DNA from 2 places in the Sphingorhabdus buctiana genome. Region 1 is predicted to be linked to the other one. Evidence: predicted binding sites of a transcription regulator. Region 1 holds the regulator's gene; the other holds the start of a gene.

Evidence for each region. The regulator LexA, encoded in region 1, represses DNA repair genes until DNA is damaged. The targets are predictions, from matches to a motif close to GTTCCNCNCTTGTTCT.
Region 2: a site for LexA is predicted at 5,444-5,459, ahead of recA (recombinase RecA). Genes of this name have one in related genera too.

Annotation. Positions count from the first base shown of each region.
Region 1 covers NZ_JBHUEL010000002.1:452,300-459,452, forward strand. The annotation lists gene ACFSAG_RS02640 (citrate synthase) at 1-459, opposite strand, end outside; gene ACFSAG_RS02645 (ComEC/Rec2 family competence protein) at 737-2,962, shown strand; gene lexA (transcriptional repressor LexA) at 2,956-3,660, opposite strand; gene ACFSAG_RS02655 (molybdopterin molybdotransferase MoeA) at 3,746-4,927, opposite strand; gene moaC (cyclic pyranopterin monophosphate synthase MoaC) at 4,924-5,394, opposite strand; gene trpC (indole-3-glycerol phosphate synthase TrpC) at 5,391-6,170, opposite strand; gene trpD (anthranilate phosphoribosyltransferase) at 6,170-7,138, opposite strand; gene ACFSAG_RS02675 (anthranilate synthase component II) at 7,135-7,153, opposite strand, start outside.
Region 2 covers NZ_JBHUEL010000004.1:217,911-225,063, forward strand. The annotation lists gene alaS (alanine--tRNA ligase) at 1-354, opposite strand, end outside; gene ACFSAG_RS06185 (glutathione S-transferase family protein) at 420-1,046, opposite strand; gene ACFSAG_RS06190 (class I SAM-dependent methyltransferase) at 1,065-1,883, opposite strand; gene ACFSAG_RS06195 (elongation factor G) at 2,109-4,142, shown strand; gene recA (recombinase RecA) at 4,256-5,350, opposite strand; gene ACFSAG_RS06205 (hybrid sensor histidine kinase/response regulator) at 5,491-7,153, opposite strand, start outside.

The sequences.
Region 1 (7,153 bases):
GGAAATGTCGGTCGAATCATGATAGAAAGCTGAAAGCGCGCCAACAACACCACACATGATTGCCATCGGGTGCGCATCACGGCGGAAACCCCGGTAAAAGGTCGAAAGCTGCTCGTGCAGCATGGTGTGGCGTGAAATGGTGTAGCTGAAATCATCCAGTTCCTGCTTCGACGGCAATTCGCCATTCAGCAGCAGATAGGAGACTTCCATGAAGCTCGACTTTTCAGACAGTTCTTCGATCGAATAGCCACGGTGCAGCAAAACGCCCTGGTCACCATCGATATAAGTCAGTTGGGATTCGCAGCTTGCGGTCGAAGTGAATCCCGGATCAAAAGTAAAGCAATCCGACTGGGCGTAAAGTTTGCGGATATCCAGAACATCCGGGCCAACTGTTCCTGAAACAACGGGCAGATCGATTTGCTGATCGCCCAAGTTGAGAGTCGCAACCTTGTTTGTCATGCGTGTTCCATTCACTCATTTGGCCGGGGAAAGCCGATTATATATTACCCTTGCCAACCGCCAGTTTCTTATCGATTTCTCTATATGGCGGCCCAGCCAAAGGCGGGAGACCGTTATAGCGCGAGAAGCCCGAACAATGCCGTTCTGCGACCCCCGTCGCGGCCTCCTTGCGCAGTTTTGCGTTTACGTCAAGGGCATCGAAAACAGCTTGTTAATCGACAAATCACGCGCATAACAAAGCATGTGGTGGCGCACTGGTTTCAGGGCGGCCCGCAGCATGAAGTTTGCATCCCACATAGCCGATGAAATTGCCCGGTCGAATTCTGCACCGGCACGGGCTTCTTATGCCGAAACATTGGAAAACTGGCTGGATAGCGAAAGGGAACGGCTGCCCCTTCTGATACCTGTGGCATTGGGTTCGGGCGTGTCCTTCTGGCAAGCCTACGGGCCGGCAAACGGTTTGTTCTTTGCCATCTTGTGCATTGGTCTTTGCGGGATTGGACTGTCGTTAAGAGGGTGGACGCGGTTGTCGACCGTAATCATCGCGGGCGCGCTGCTTTTACTCGCGGGAATTTTTGTAATCTCCTTCAAATCCGCCAATGTTGGCGCGACGCCGCTGGAGAGGCCGTGGATCGGGCGGATTGCCGGCAAGATTGAAAGCGTCGAAGATGTCTCGGCACGAGACATTATCCGACTGAGGCTATGGATAGGGCCAAGCGGCCATTTGCCCTCCACGGTGCGCGTGAATGTCGAAGCAGACCAAGCCAATCCGCAGTTGCAACCGGGCGCAATCATCGTGGCGAAGGTACGCCTGATGCCGCCGCCAGGTCCAGCGTTGCCAGGTGGTTATGATTTTGCGCGTGCCGCATGGTTCAGCGGCTTGGGTGCGACCGGAAGCGTGATTGGCCCTGTTGAGATAGTGCAACCGCCCGTGACGAATGAAAATTTCTGGAACCGAAGTCGTATCAGTCTTTCGTCGCATATAGGTTCGGCGATGGGGCCCGAAACCGGTGCCGTTGGCAGCGCGCTCCTGGTCGGGACACGAGGAGGCATTGCCGAGGACGATGCCGAGGCGCTACGCGATTCCGGCTTGGCCCACCTGTTGTCGGTCAGCGGGCTTCATGTGACGGCTGTCGTGGGCGGAAGCTTCATACTGGTATCGGCGCTATTATCCTTATGGCCATGGCTGGCCCTTCGGATCAAAGTTCCGCTCTTCGCCGCCGCCGCCGCCGCTGTCATTGCCATTTGCTACACTTTATTGACGGGTGCCGAAGTGCCGACCGTCAGGGCGTGTATCGCCGCTTTGCTGATATTGGTGGCAATGGCCATGGGAAGGGAGGCGCTGTCGTTACGATTGCTCGCATTTGGCGCGACCTTTGTCTTGCTCTTTTGGCCTGAAGCGCTTGCCGGCCCCAGTTTCCAGCTCAGCTTTGCGGCGGTCGGAACGATAGTCCTGCTCCATCAAAGCAAGTGGATGACCGATTTTCGCGGGCGCCGTGATGAGGGCGTGTTTTTGCGCCTTGGGAGAACCGCTGCCAGCCTTTTGCTGACCGGACTGGCGATAGAGATAGTGCTGGCTCCGATCGCATTGTTCCATTTTCACAAGACGGGCGTGTACGGCGCGCTGGCCAATATGGTCGCGATTCCGGTGACGACTTTTTTCATCATGCCAGTGCAAATGATCGCGCTGTTGATGGACTCCATCCGTGAAGGTTTCGGCGCGCCATTTTGGTTGCTTGCATCGCAAGGAATAAAATTGATCCTGTGGCTGGCGCACAAAGTCAGCAACACTGCAGGCGCGGTTTTGCTGCTTCCCGAAATGCCGCTCTGGGCCTTTGCAACTGCGGTCTTCTCAGCACTGGTCATTGCAATTTTCAACGACCGACGGCGCTGGTTTGCTCTGTTGCCGTTGCTTGCTGCATTGGGTGCAATGGCTGTTGCCCCACGGCCCGACCTGCTCGTCACTAGCGACGGCCAGCACTTGGCCGTTATCATGGAAGATGGCCGATTGGCGCTTCTGCGCCCGGGGGCAGGGGATTATGTGCGTTCAACCCTGGAAGAAACAGCGGCGATCAGAGGCAATGTTCATGATCTCCAAACATTGCCAGCTGCGAGATGCAATGCCGATTCCTGCGCCTTTCAGATCAACAGTGAGAAAAGGCGATGGAACATACTCGCCTTGCGTTCGGGCTATATGATCCCGTCGATGGAACTGGCCGCCGCATGCACGCGAAGCGACATAGTCGTCAGCAGCCGATGGCTGCCTTTCAGTTGCAAACCGCGTTGGCTTAAGATTGACCGCAGGCTGATCGAGAAGGCAGGTGGGATGGCGCTATATCTGAACGAACCGCGCGTTGAATATGTAGCGAAGGAAAATGCGCATTTGCCTTGGTCGGCTTATTCGCCGGAGCGGTTGCAGATTTTGGCCACACAGCGCAGAAAACAAAAAGCGGCGGAAATCACTCCGCCGCTTTTGCAGAAACATTCAGTTCAAACTCAATGATAACGGCGGAGCAGGCCGGCCAAACGGCCCTGCACCTCTACCTCGTGCGCATCATAATATTGCGGGTCATAGCTGCTGTTCGCGGGGTCGAGCCGGATTTTCTGGCCCTCGCGGCGAAGATATTTCAGCGTTGCTTCTTCGCCGCGAACAAGGGCGACAACGATTTCGCCATCGCGCGCGGTTTGCGTCTTGCGGATCAGCGCATAATCGCCGTCCAAAATGCCCGCTTCGATCATCGAGTCCCCGGAAACCTCCAGGGCGTAATGCTCACCTGATCCCAACAATGCCATCGGCACCGAAAGCGAGTTCTGGCCTTCAAGCGCCTCGATTGGGACGCCGGCAGCAATTTTTCCATGCAATGGAATTTCAATCACATCATTGGCAGCAATCGGCAGCGATTTTTGCGGGGCAGGGCGATGGTCAGTAATGCTGACCACCTTATTGTTGACTGCCTCATCCTTGGTGAGGCCGCGTGCAGAGCCGCCATCAGGCATTTTCATCACTTCCAGCGCGCGTGCACGATTGGGCAAACGGCGCAAGAAGCCCCGTTCTTCCAATGCACCGATCAAGCGATGAACGCCGGACTTGCTCTTGAGATCGAGCGCTTCCTTCATTTCTTCAAAAGAAGGCGAGATTCCAGTCGCTTCCAGTCTTTCATGGATAAACATCAGGAGCGCGTGCTGCTTGGCGGTCAACATAGGTTTGTTCCAATGCTGTTGAACAGATGTGGAACGATTAGGAAACAAATAGGGGGGTTGTCAAGCCCTGCTATGGGCCAGCATCTCAACTGCCCAAGGGATAATAGAGCACTTCGCTCCTCGCATTGGCCATTGCCGCATTCGGATCACGTATAATCAATGCGTTAGCTTCGGATAAAGCCGCGAGCATGGCGCTATCGTTGATGCCGACGGGATGCAGGACTCCGTCGATCAACCGCGCCCGTAAATGATCGGTGCGTTCGCCGTTCTGGGCGAGTTCGACGCCGGTTTTTGCCTTGAGTCGCGTCGGCAAGGGCTGCGCAGCGCCGCAAAGATGCGCAATCAAGGGTTTCAGGAAGAGCGTCGCGGTGACGAATGCGGACACCGGATTGCCAGGCAAACCCAAGGCAATCGCATTGCCTATGCTTCCGGCAATCACAGGTTTTCCCGGGCGCATCGCGATTTTCCAGAAATCCAGCTTTCCCCCAGCTGCCTTTAGCGCGGGAACGATAAGGTCATGGTCGCCTACCGAGGCACCGCCCGTGGTGACTATGATATCGTGCTCTGACAAGTCACGGAACAAAGCGGTCAAGGCGTCAAGTTTGTCCTCCACCGCAGGAAATTCGCTGATGTCGGCAGGCAAGTGACGGAGCATCGCTGCGAGCATGAAACCATTGGACGAGGGGATTTGATCGTCAGCGCAAGGCAAGCCCGGTGTCACAAGTTCATCGCCGGTCGAAACCAATGCGATGCGGAGCTTTCGGGCAACGCGCAAGGCTCCATGGCCAGCCATTGCCGCCAATGCGATGTGGCGCGCGTGCAATTCGGCTCCTTTGGAAATGACGATTTTTCCTTCGATGAAATCGCCGCCTGCATGGCGGACATTTGCACCGGCCTTCTTGGGTACATCGCCGCTAAGCGTAATGGCGTCGCCATCGCGTGCGACATTTTCCTGGATGATCACGGTATCGGCACCCTCAGGAACCACCGCTCCTGTAAAGATGCGAACTGCTTCGCCAGCGCCGACTGTCCCGCTAAAACGCTTGCCCGCGGCACTTTCGCCGATCACTTTCCAGGGTCCGCCCTTATCAGCAAAGCGGATGGCGTACCCATCCATTGCGGAGAGATCGCGTGCGGGTTGGGTGCGCAGGGCGATGACATCCTCGGCCGCCCAGCGGCCCGCAGCGTCGGTGAGCGGCATTAGCTCTGTCTCAACTGGACCCTTGAGCGCAAAAATCCGCGACTGCGCTTCCTCGATTGAAATCATGCAGCCCGCCAGTCGCCCGACTTGCCTCCGCTTTTCGAGAGCAAGCGAACGCCGGAAATAACCATCGCTTTATCGAGCGCTTTGGCCATGTCGTAAATGGTCAGCAGCGCCACGGAGGCGGCTGTCATCGCCTCCATCTCCACCCCCGTCTGGCCGGTCAGCCGGGCAAGGGCGGTGACGCGGATTCCATCGCTTTCGAATTCAAAATCGACCGCCACCTTGGACAATGCAAGCGGATGGCACAGCGGTATCAACTCGCTTGTCTTCTTTGCAGCCATTATGCCGGCGATGCGCGCGGTGGCGAGGACATCACCCTTCTTCACGGCACCCTCGCGGATCGCTGCCAGCGCCTCTGCCGACATGGAAATCCGTCCTTCGGCCTGCGCTTCCCGGACGGTGGAATCCTTCGCCGATATATCGACCATTGCGGCATTTCCCGCGTCGTCGAGATGAGTCAGCTTGGTCATGCGCCTGACAATAGCATTTTCGTCGCGGCTTCAACATCCGCCTGTCGCATCAAGCTTTCGCCCACAAGGAATGTGCGAACGCGGCTTTCGGCCATGCGCAGGCAATCCGCATGGGTAGCAATGCCGCTTTCGCAGACCAGCAATACATCATCAGGCACCATGCCCGCCAAACGCTCGGTCGTTGCCAGATCAACCTCGAAGGTTTTGAGGTTGCGGTTGTTGACCCCGATCAGGCGGGATTGAAGCTTGGAAAGGGCTCGCTCCATCTCACTCTCGTCATGCACTTCAACCAGGACATCGAGTCCCTCGGCACGCGCTGCGTCTTCGATTTCCGACATCAGCGAATCTTCAAGAGCGGCGACAATAATCAATATCGCATCGGCCCCCATCGCCCTTGCTTCGGCGCACTGCCATGGATCGACCATGAAATCCTTGCGGATGACGGGCAAGTCGCACGCAGCACGCGCTGCGATCAGGTAATCCTCATGGCCCTGAAAATAAGGCGCGTCGGTGAGGACAGACAAACAGGCAGCGCCACCCGCTTGATAAGCCCGGGCGTGGGCGGGCGGATTGAAATCGGGTCGGATAAGCCCTTTTGACGGACTGGCTTTCTTGATTTCGGCGATCAGTGCGAAACCGGTTTGCGCCTTGGCGCGCAAGGCGTTTTCAAAACCGCGAACCGCGGACGGGGACTGCCAGTGTGACAGGCCCAAGGGCTTGCGTTGGGCAACTTCGACGCGTTTCGTCGCGCAGATCTCGTCCAGTTTGTTTGCCATCAGAAATTGATCCAGCAATCGAGCAGGGCTTTGGCCAGTCCCTTGTCAATGGCCTCGGCGGCCTCTTCGACCCCTGACTTCCAATCATTCGCATGGCCTGCAACCATCAACGCGGCGGCGCTGTTGAAAAGGACGGCATCGCGATAGGCGCGGTCCTGCCCGGTTTCCTGCAATCCTGCGAGCAAGCGGCGGAGTGCAACTGCATTATAGTCAGCATCGCCGCCTTTCAGCGCTTCGGATGCATGGCAGGGCAGACCGGCCTCTTCCGGGCTGACGCGCTCTTGCGACTGGCCCAACCGAACAAAACTGCTCGGACCGGAAATCGACAGTTCGTCGAGCGGTTCATCACCGGCAACGAGCATCGCATCCTCATAGCCCAGCATTTCAAGCGCGCCGGCATAAACTGGCAGAAAGTCTGGTCGCGCGACACCGATCAATTGGCGTTTTACGCCGGCAGGATTGCAAGCCGGCCCGCACAGGTTGAAAATGGTGCGTCGGCCAATTTCTTTGCGGATTGGGGCGAGACGACCGAGTGCGGGATGGTATTTCTGAGCGAAGAGGAAGGCGATGCCGAGGTCGGCCAAGGTTTGCTCCGCAGTTTCCGCAGCGCGGTCAAGATTTAGGCCTAGCGCCTCCAGTGTATCGGCACCACCAGCCTTGCTTGATGCCGCACGATTACCATGTTTGGCGACCGGCACCTCGCAGGCCGCAACTACGATGGCGACTGCGGTCGAGACATTCAGGCTGTGCGCGCCGTCACCGCCCGTCCCGCAGACATCAATGGCGCCTTCGGGAGCGATGACGCGTATCATTCGTGCGCGCATCGCGCGGATGGCGCCTGCAATTTCCTCTGACGTCTCGTCGCGCTCTGCCATTTCGACCAAGGTTTCCTTGATCTCGACATCGGACATCGCGCCATCGAGCATTTGGCCGAACAGCGCTTCGGATTGGGCGAGCGAAAGCGTCATGCCCTATCCTTTGGC
Region 2 (7,153 bases), on a different contig from region 1:
CCAATTTTTGGTCAGCAACGTCCACGCATGATGGATGGCCTGTTCCTTGAAATAATCGCCAAAGGAAAAATTCCCCAGCATTTCAAAGAAGGTATGATGGCGCGCGGTATAGCCGACATTGTCTAGGTCATTATGCTTTCCGCCGGCGCGCACGCATTTCTGACTCGAAGCTGCACGTGGAAGCGCGCGCGTTTCAAGGCCGGTGAACACATTCTTGAACGGCACCATCCCTGCATTGGTGAACATCAGGGTCGGGTCGTTATACGGCACGAGCGGCGCGGAAGGCACCACATCATGATCATTGCCCCCAAAATAGTCGAGGAAGCCGCGGCGGATGTCATTGGTCGAAGTCATAGCAGCCGCGACTTAGGCGACGGCAAAGCGTGCTGCAAGCCGGTTATATCGCTTAGTGTCAGCGATTATGCATATGCATAGGGCCCGCCCTTTTCGAGCGCGGTTTTCCAGGCGGGCCGAGAATGGATTTTTTCGACATAGGCGGTCAGCTTTGGCTTGTCTTCCGCCAAGGCCATTTTGACTGCTGCTTCGGCAGGAAAGCTGACCATGATATCGGCACCTGTCATGCTGTCACCAACCAGCCAACCAGACGGAAGCAAGCGGTCTTCGATATAGCGGAAGTGGCTTTCCAGTTGCTGGTCGATGCGCGGTCGCAGCGGCGCGGCTGCATCGCCCAGACGCGATGTATAGAGATTGAGGAGGATCGGTGTCATCGCCGACCCTTCAGCAAAGTGGATCCATTCAAGGTAGCGGATATGGTCGTCGGTACCGCGGGCAGGAACCAGATGCGCCCCGCCATGGCGTTCGCACAGATATTCAACGATCGCAGCGGATTCATAAACGATCTGTCCATTGTCATCGATCACCGGCGACTTGCCCAGCGGATGGACCTCGAGGAGTTCTGGCGGGGCGAGGTTCGTGACAGCATCACGCTGGTGATGGACGATTTCATAATCGGTCCCCAGCTCCTCCAACAGCCAAAGGATGCGCTGCGAGCGGCTGTTGTTCAGGTGATGGACCTTAAGGCTCATGTCTCTCTCCTCGATCGGTTATTTCTTTGCGGTAACAATCCAGGCAGCGGCCGAAAAACGTACCTTGTCTTGTTGCAGATGGCTTTCGGCGAGCATGCGCAGCCGGTCCAGAAACTGTTTTCGGGCATCGCCTTCGAGCATCCGGATCGCGCGGGCTGCAGGGCCAATATGCCCAAAAAAGTCGAGCGCGTCGGATATAGGATCCTCACCGCTTCCCGCGACATAATCAAAATCGACAGGTTCGAAAGCAATGTCGCCCCAGCCTGCCGCGGACAATATCCCTGCAACGTGCGCAGAATCGGCAAAGGCAAATGGCCCCGGCGCATGTGGATTGGCAGCGGGTGCCGACGGTACAAGCGCGCCAATCTTGCTTGCCCAGGCATTTTCACTCGGGCTCCTGAAGCAGGAAAAAACCAAACTCGCGCGCGGCGCCGCTGAACCGTGCAAATTGGAAAACGCGGCAACGGGATCGTCGAAAAACATCACGCCATGCCGGGAAACATAAAGGTCAGGCGCAGAGGAAAGATCGCTCCATGTGGACGCGTCGGCAACGGCGAAGCGCAGATTGGGGTGATGCGAACCGCGCGCGGATGCGGCCGAAATGAGATCGGGGGAGATATCCAGCCCAAGCACTTCTGTATCCGGGCGCGCAGCTGCAAGCTCGATTGAAAGCTCGCCAGCACCGCAACCTATGTCTGCAATGCGTCTTGTATCTGCGAAACTGGAAATTCGTTCCAGCAAGATTGCGGTCAAAGGTGCGAAGGAGCGATCGGTGCGTTGCCACTGCCGGGCCCAACTCGAACCAACCTGCCCCTGCCATTCGCTCTTGTCTGTCATGCCGTCGACCCTAGTCGAGGGAGCAGCGCGTGCAACCACTTTTGCACTTGCGACTCAGCCCGCTTAGGCGCAGCATCCATCTGGTCAGGGACTGGCAAATGCGCCACGGCCAAATCCCCCGTCCCGCCCTGACATATTTGCCAGCCCCTGATGTTTTTGTCGCGCGTTGGCGCACATCCTGAAGGCTGCGCCAGCACGCTCCACTTGGACAAGAGGAGACGAATGATGGCAAGCACCACCGAAGGCGCCAAAACGATCGGAGTAAGGGCGATCGCCCTTGTTGGCCCGGCAGGATCCGGGAAGACCAGCCTTTCGGAAACGATGTTGTACGCAGCGGGAGCAATCAACCGGCTGGGATCGGTCGAAGCCGGAACCACCATCGGCGATTCAAGCCCGGAAGCGCGCGCACGGCGCGGCTCGACCGAGATCAACCTCAGCCGCTTCGAATATCTGGGAGACAAGTTTGCGATTATAGATACCCCCGGTTCGGTGGGCTTTGCTGCGGACGGTTATGCCGCATTGGGAAGTGCTGACATGGCGATCGTTGTGGTCGACCCTGAACCTGAGCGGGCGGCGCTTGCAGAACCCATATTGCGCCGGTTGGAAACGCTCCAAATCCCGCATGCAGTCTTCGTGAACAAGATCGATGCCGCGCGCGGCCGAATTCGCGACTTGCTAGCCGCCATGCAGCCCATTAGCGGGCCGCCATTGGTAGCGCGGCAGATTCCGATACGTGAGTGTGAAAAGATAACCGGTTTCATCGATATCGCCTTGGAGCGGGCCCATCGCTATGTACCGGGGAAAGAGAGCGAGCGGATCGATATCCCAGCGGATCTGGCAGTACGTGAAGCAAATGAGCGTTTCCACATGCTCGAAACACTTGCCGACCATGACGATGCGTTGCTCGAAACACTGCTGATGGATGAGCAGCCCAACCTTGAGCGAGTCTTGCAGGATCTGACCGAGGAAGCGCGTGCAGGCTGGGTCGTACCGGTGATGTTTGGATCTGCGCTCAACGGCTTTGGTATCCATCGATTGCTGAAAATGCTCCGCCATGAAGCACCATCAGTCCAACAGGCTGCCGAAAGAATGGGAACCAAGGGCGACGGCGTGCATGTGTTCAAGGTAGCAAATGGCGGTGCAGTCGGGCGGTTGGCATTGGCTCGGGTGTTGGGGAGCGGTTTGAATGAAGGTGCCGAACTGTCGGCAGATATGCGCGCTGGCGCCTTGTTCGCCGTGCAAGGGGACAAAACGAACAAACTGCAGGCAGCCGACGCGGGAGACATTGTTGCAATCGCGAAAGCCGATGCCGCGCGCTGCGGAATGATTTTCAGTTCTACCTGCGATGCTGGGTCAGCAGAATTGATCGACATGCCTCCGCGCAATGCAACCGTCGCACTGCGCGCCAGAAATCGCCAAGATGATGTCAAACTCTCCACAGCGCTGCACAAGCTGGTTGAAGAGGACCCAGCGCTCGAATGGACTCAGGACAAGACGAGCCATGAAACGTTGCTGCGGGGCGTCAATGACGAGCATCTGAATGTGACATTACAGAGGTTGAAGCGCCGTTATGGCGTCGAAGTCGTGACCCACGCCCCCCGTGTCGCATATCGCGAGTCGATCCGGAAAGGTGTGACGCAACGGGGACGGCACAAAAAGCAATCCGGTGGGCACGGCCAATATGGCGATGTTGTGATCGAGGTTCGGCCGTTGCCACGCGGTTCGGGATTCGTCTTTGAAGAGAAAATTTCGGGCGGGGTTGTGCCAAAGCAGTGGATACCCGCTGTAGAAGCCGGGGTTCGCGATGCGATGGAGCGCGGGCCACTGGGTTTCCCGGTGGTCGATGTCGCCGTGACGCTGATCGACGGCAGCTATCACTCGGTAGACAGTTCGGAGCTGGCCTTCAGGCTGGCAGGCAAGCTTGCGATGAGCGAGGCATTGGCGCAATGCCAACCTTATTTGCTCGAACCTGTCGTCCATGTCGCAATTGCAGCCCCGCCGGGCACAGGTTCCAAAATGGGTTCCGTGGTTTCGTCCAGACGCGGCCAGATTCTGAACCTTGGAACACATCCCGATTGGCAACGCTGGGAGATGGTCGAAGCCCACCTTCCCGTTTCGAGCCTCAACGGCCTAGATGCCGAATTGAGGTCGTTGAGTCAGGGATTGGCAACCTTCACGTCAAAATTCGACCATCTCTCCGAACTTTCCGGAAAACTTGCGGACGAGGTCGTCAAGCAAGCAACGCTCGAACCCGCTTGATGGTCTAAACGCAATGGCCCGCCCCAGGGTGGTCCGGGGCGGGCCGAGCGCACCGATCAGGCGTGGTGCGCATTTCGGCTCCTTGGGAGAGAGCCTTGGGGGACGGTGGACGATTATTCGTCGATCAGTTCGGTTCCATCATCTTCAGGCGAGCCGACCATCATTTCCTCTGCCACCTGGTCGGTCTTGCCGCGAATGGCTGCTTCCAGCTTGGCTGCCATTTCAGGATTTTCGCGCAGCCAGATTTTCGCATTTTCACGACCCTGGCCGATACGGATTGAGTCATAGCTGAACCAGCTACCCGATTTCTCGACCAACCCGGCCTTGACGCCGATATCAAGCAGTTCGCCGGTCTTGGAGATGCCTTCGCCATACATGATGTCGAATTCCACCTGCTTGAACGGTGGCGCGACCTTGTTCTTGACAACCTTCACCCGGGTGGTGTTGCCAACGATATCCTCACGGTCCTTGATCTGGCCGGTGCGGCGAATATCGAGGCGAACCGAAGCGTAGAATTTCAGCGCATTACCACCAGTGGTGGTTTCCGGCGAACCATACATCACACCGATCTTCATACGGATCTGGTTGATGAAGATTACCATGCAGTTCGACCGGCTGATTGAACCCGTGATCTTGCGCAAGGCTTGGCTCATCAAGCGGGCCTGCAAGCCGACATGGCTGTCACCCATCTCGCCCTCTATTTCGGCGCGCGGCACAAGTGCGGCAACCGAGTCAATCACGAGAATGTCGACTGCGTTGGAACGCACCAGCGTATCCGCAATCTCCAGCGCCTGTTCGCCGGTATCGGGCTGCGAAACGATCAGGTTATCGATATCGACGCCCAGCTTTTTCGCGTAAACCGGATCGAGCGCATGCTCGGCATCGATAAACGCTGCCGTACCACCCGCCTTTTGCGCTTCGGCAATGGCGTGCAGTGTAAGCGTGGTCTTGCCCGAACTTTCCGGACCATAGATTTCGATGACGCGGCCCTTGGGAAGGCCACCAATTCCAAGGGCAATGTCGAGACCTAGCGAGCCAGTCGAAATTGCCTCAATCTGCATAGCCTCTCGGCTGCCCAATTTCATTGCAGATCCCTTGCCGAATGCACGGTCGATCTGGGCCAGCGCAGCTTCAAGCGCGCGTTCACGTTCTGCATTATTCATGGTCTTTGCCTGATCCCCTTCGATGACTTTAAGACTTGCTGCCATTGTTCCACTCCTTGGATAGCGTGCCCTGTTCCTGCCATTCCCACCACCGGAACATTACAGGAACTAAGCATTGTGTATCGCCTTTGTTCTCATAGAACAAGAGTGGAACAATAAATTATAATCCTTATATTACAGATACATCAATTTTTTAGCGCGTTTTTCACCGCTTCGGCAATCTGCTGGACCGAAAATGGCTTTGGCAGGAAATGGACATTATCGAGATTGATCGATTGCCGCAGTTGTTCCTCTGCATAGCCAGACATGAACAGGATGCGCACGTCGCCATAATCGGCTCGCAACTTCCGCGCCATTGACGGCCCATCCATATTGGGCATCACAACGTCGGAAATGATGAGGTCATACCGCTTGCCGTCGGCAAAATGCTGAAGCCCTTCCTCGCCGTCGCGCGCAGTCTCCACGGTATATCCCTGCCGTACCAGCGCACGTTCGGCGACGGCGCGCACCATATCCTCATCTTCGACCAAGAGGATATTGGCATTGCCCCACATTTCCTCTTCGGGCGTTTCCTTCACCGGTTCGGCTTTTGCTTCGCCTGCGCTCACATCGCCAACATGCGTGGGCAAATAGACATCGAAGCGGGTTCCCTTGCCAACCTCTGAATCGGCAAAGATGAACCCGCCCGATTGCTTGACGATACCGTATACGGTCGAAAGGCCCAGTCCAGTGCCCTTCCCCACTTCCTTGGTGGTGAAGAAGGGCTCAAAAATTTTTCCGATATGATCGCGCGGTATCCCGGTTCCGGTATCGGATACGGAGAGCAGAGCATATTCGCCTATAGGCAGGATCTCACTGCGCATTGCTCGCACGTCAGCAGGAGAAACCGGTTTCGTCTCTATCCGCAATGTCCCGCCATTGGGCATCGCATCGCGGGCATTTACCCCAAGGTTGATGATCACCTGTTCAAGCTGCCCCGGGTCGGCACGCACGGCGCCGATGCCGCGGCTATGATTGACCTCAAGCTGGACACCCTCGCCCAGCAATCGCTTCAACAGGTGCGAAACTTCGGCAACCACGTCAGGCAATTGCAATATCTGCGGTCGCAAAGTCTGTTGGCGCGAGAAAGCGAGCAACTGGCGCGTCAGGCTGGCAGCGCGGTTCGAGTTGTTCTTGATCTGTTGGATATCGTCATAATCGCTGTCACCCGGTGGGTGGCGCAACAGCATCAGATCGCAATAGCCAATGATGGCGGTCAGGATATTGTTGAAATCATGGGCAACGCCGCCAGCGAGTTGACCGACCGCCTGCATCTTGGTCGCCTGGGCAACCTGACGCTTCAGCTTCACCTCTTCGCTATTGTCCTTGAGCCCCAGCAATACAGCGGCATTACCCAAGCCGCGCAGACCTGCGATGGAAAGCGCAATTGCTTCATCGGGCTGATCGATGAGGCGAACCGCGATATCGCCCGACATCGATTGACCACCCGCATAGCGCCGGATCGTATCCGATACTGCGGCTTTATCTTCTGCGACCACTAGGTCACCCGGATAAGAGGGCAGCTTGCCATCATGCACGCCGGCAACACGCAAAAAGGCATCATTCGCGAAAAGGAAACGTCCGTCGCGGTCGACCAGTGCAAGTCCGAGTGGCAGGTTGGAGAGCAGTTGTTCGACATGCATATGGCCCGCGCCATCTTGTGCTGCGCGGCCATCGTCATCCAGTGCCAGCAAGATGGCGGCACCATCAGGTCCATCAGCAGACAACGGAACATGAAGCAGCCTTATGGGCGAAGCATGGCGACCTTCGCGGGCGAAATAGACCGTTCCTTTTTCGTCCATTCGCAAC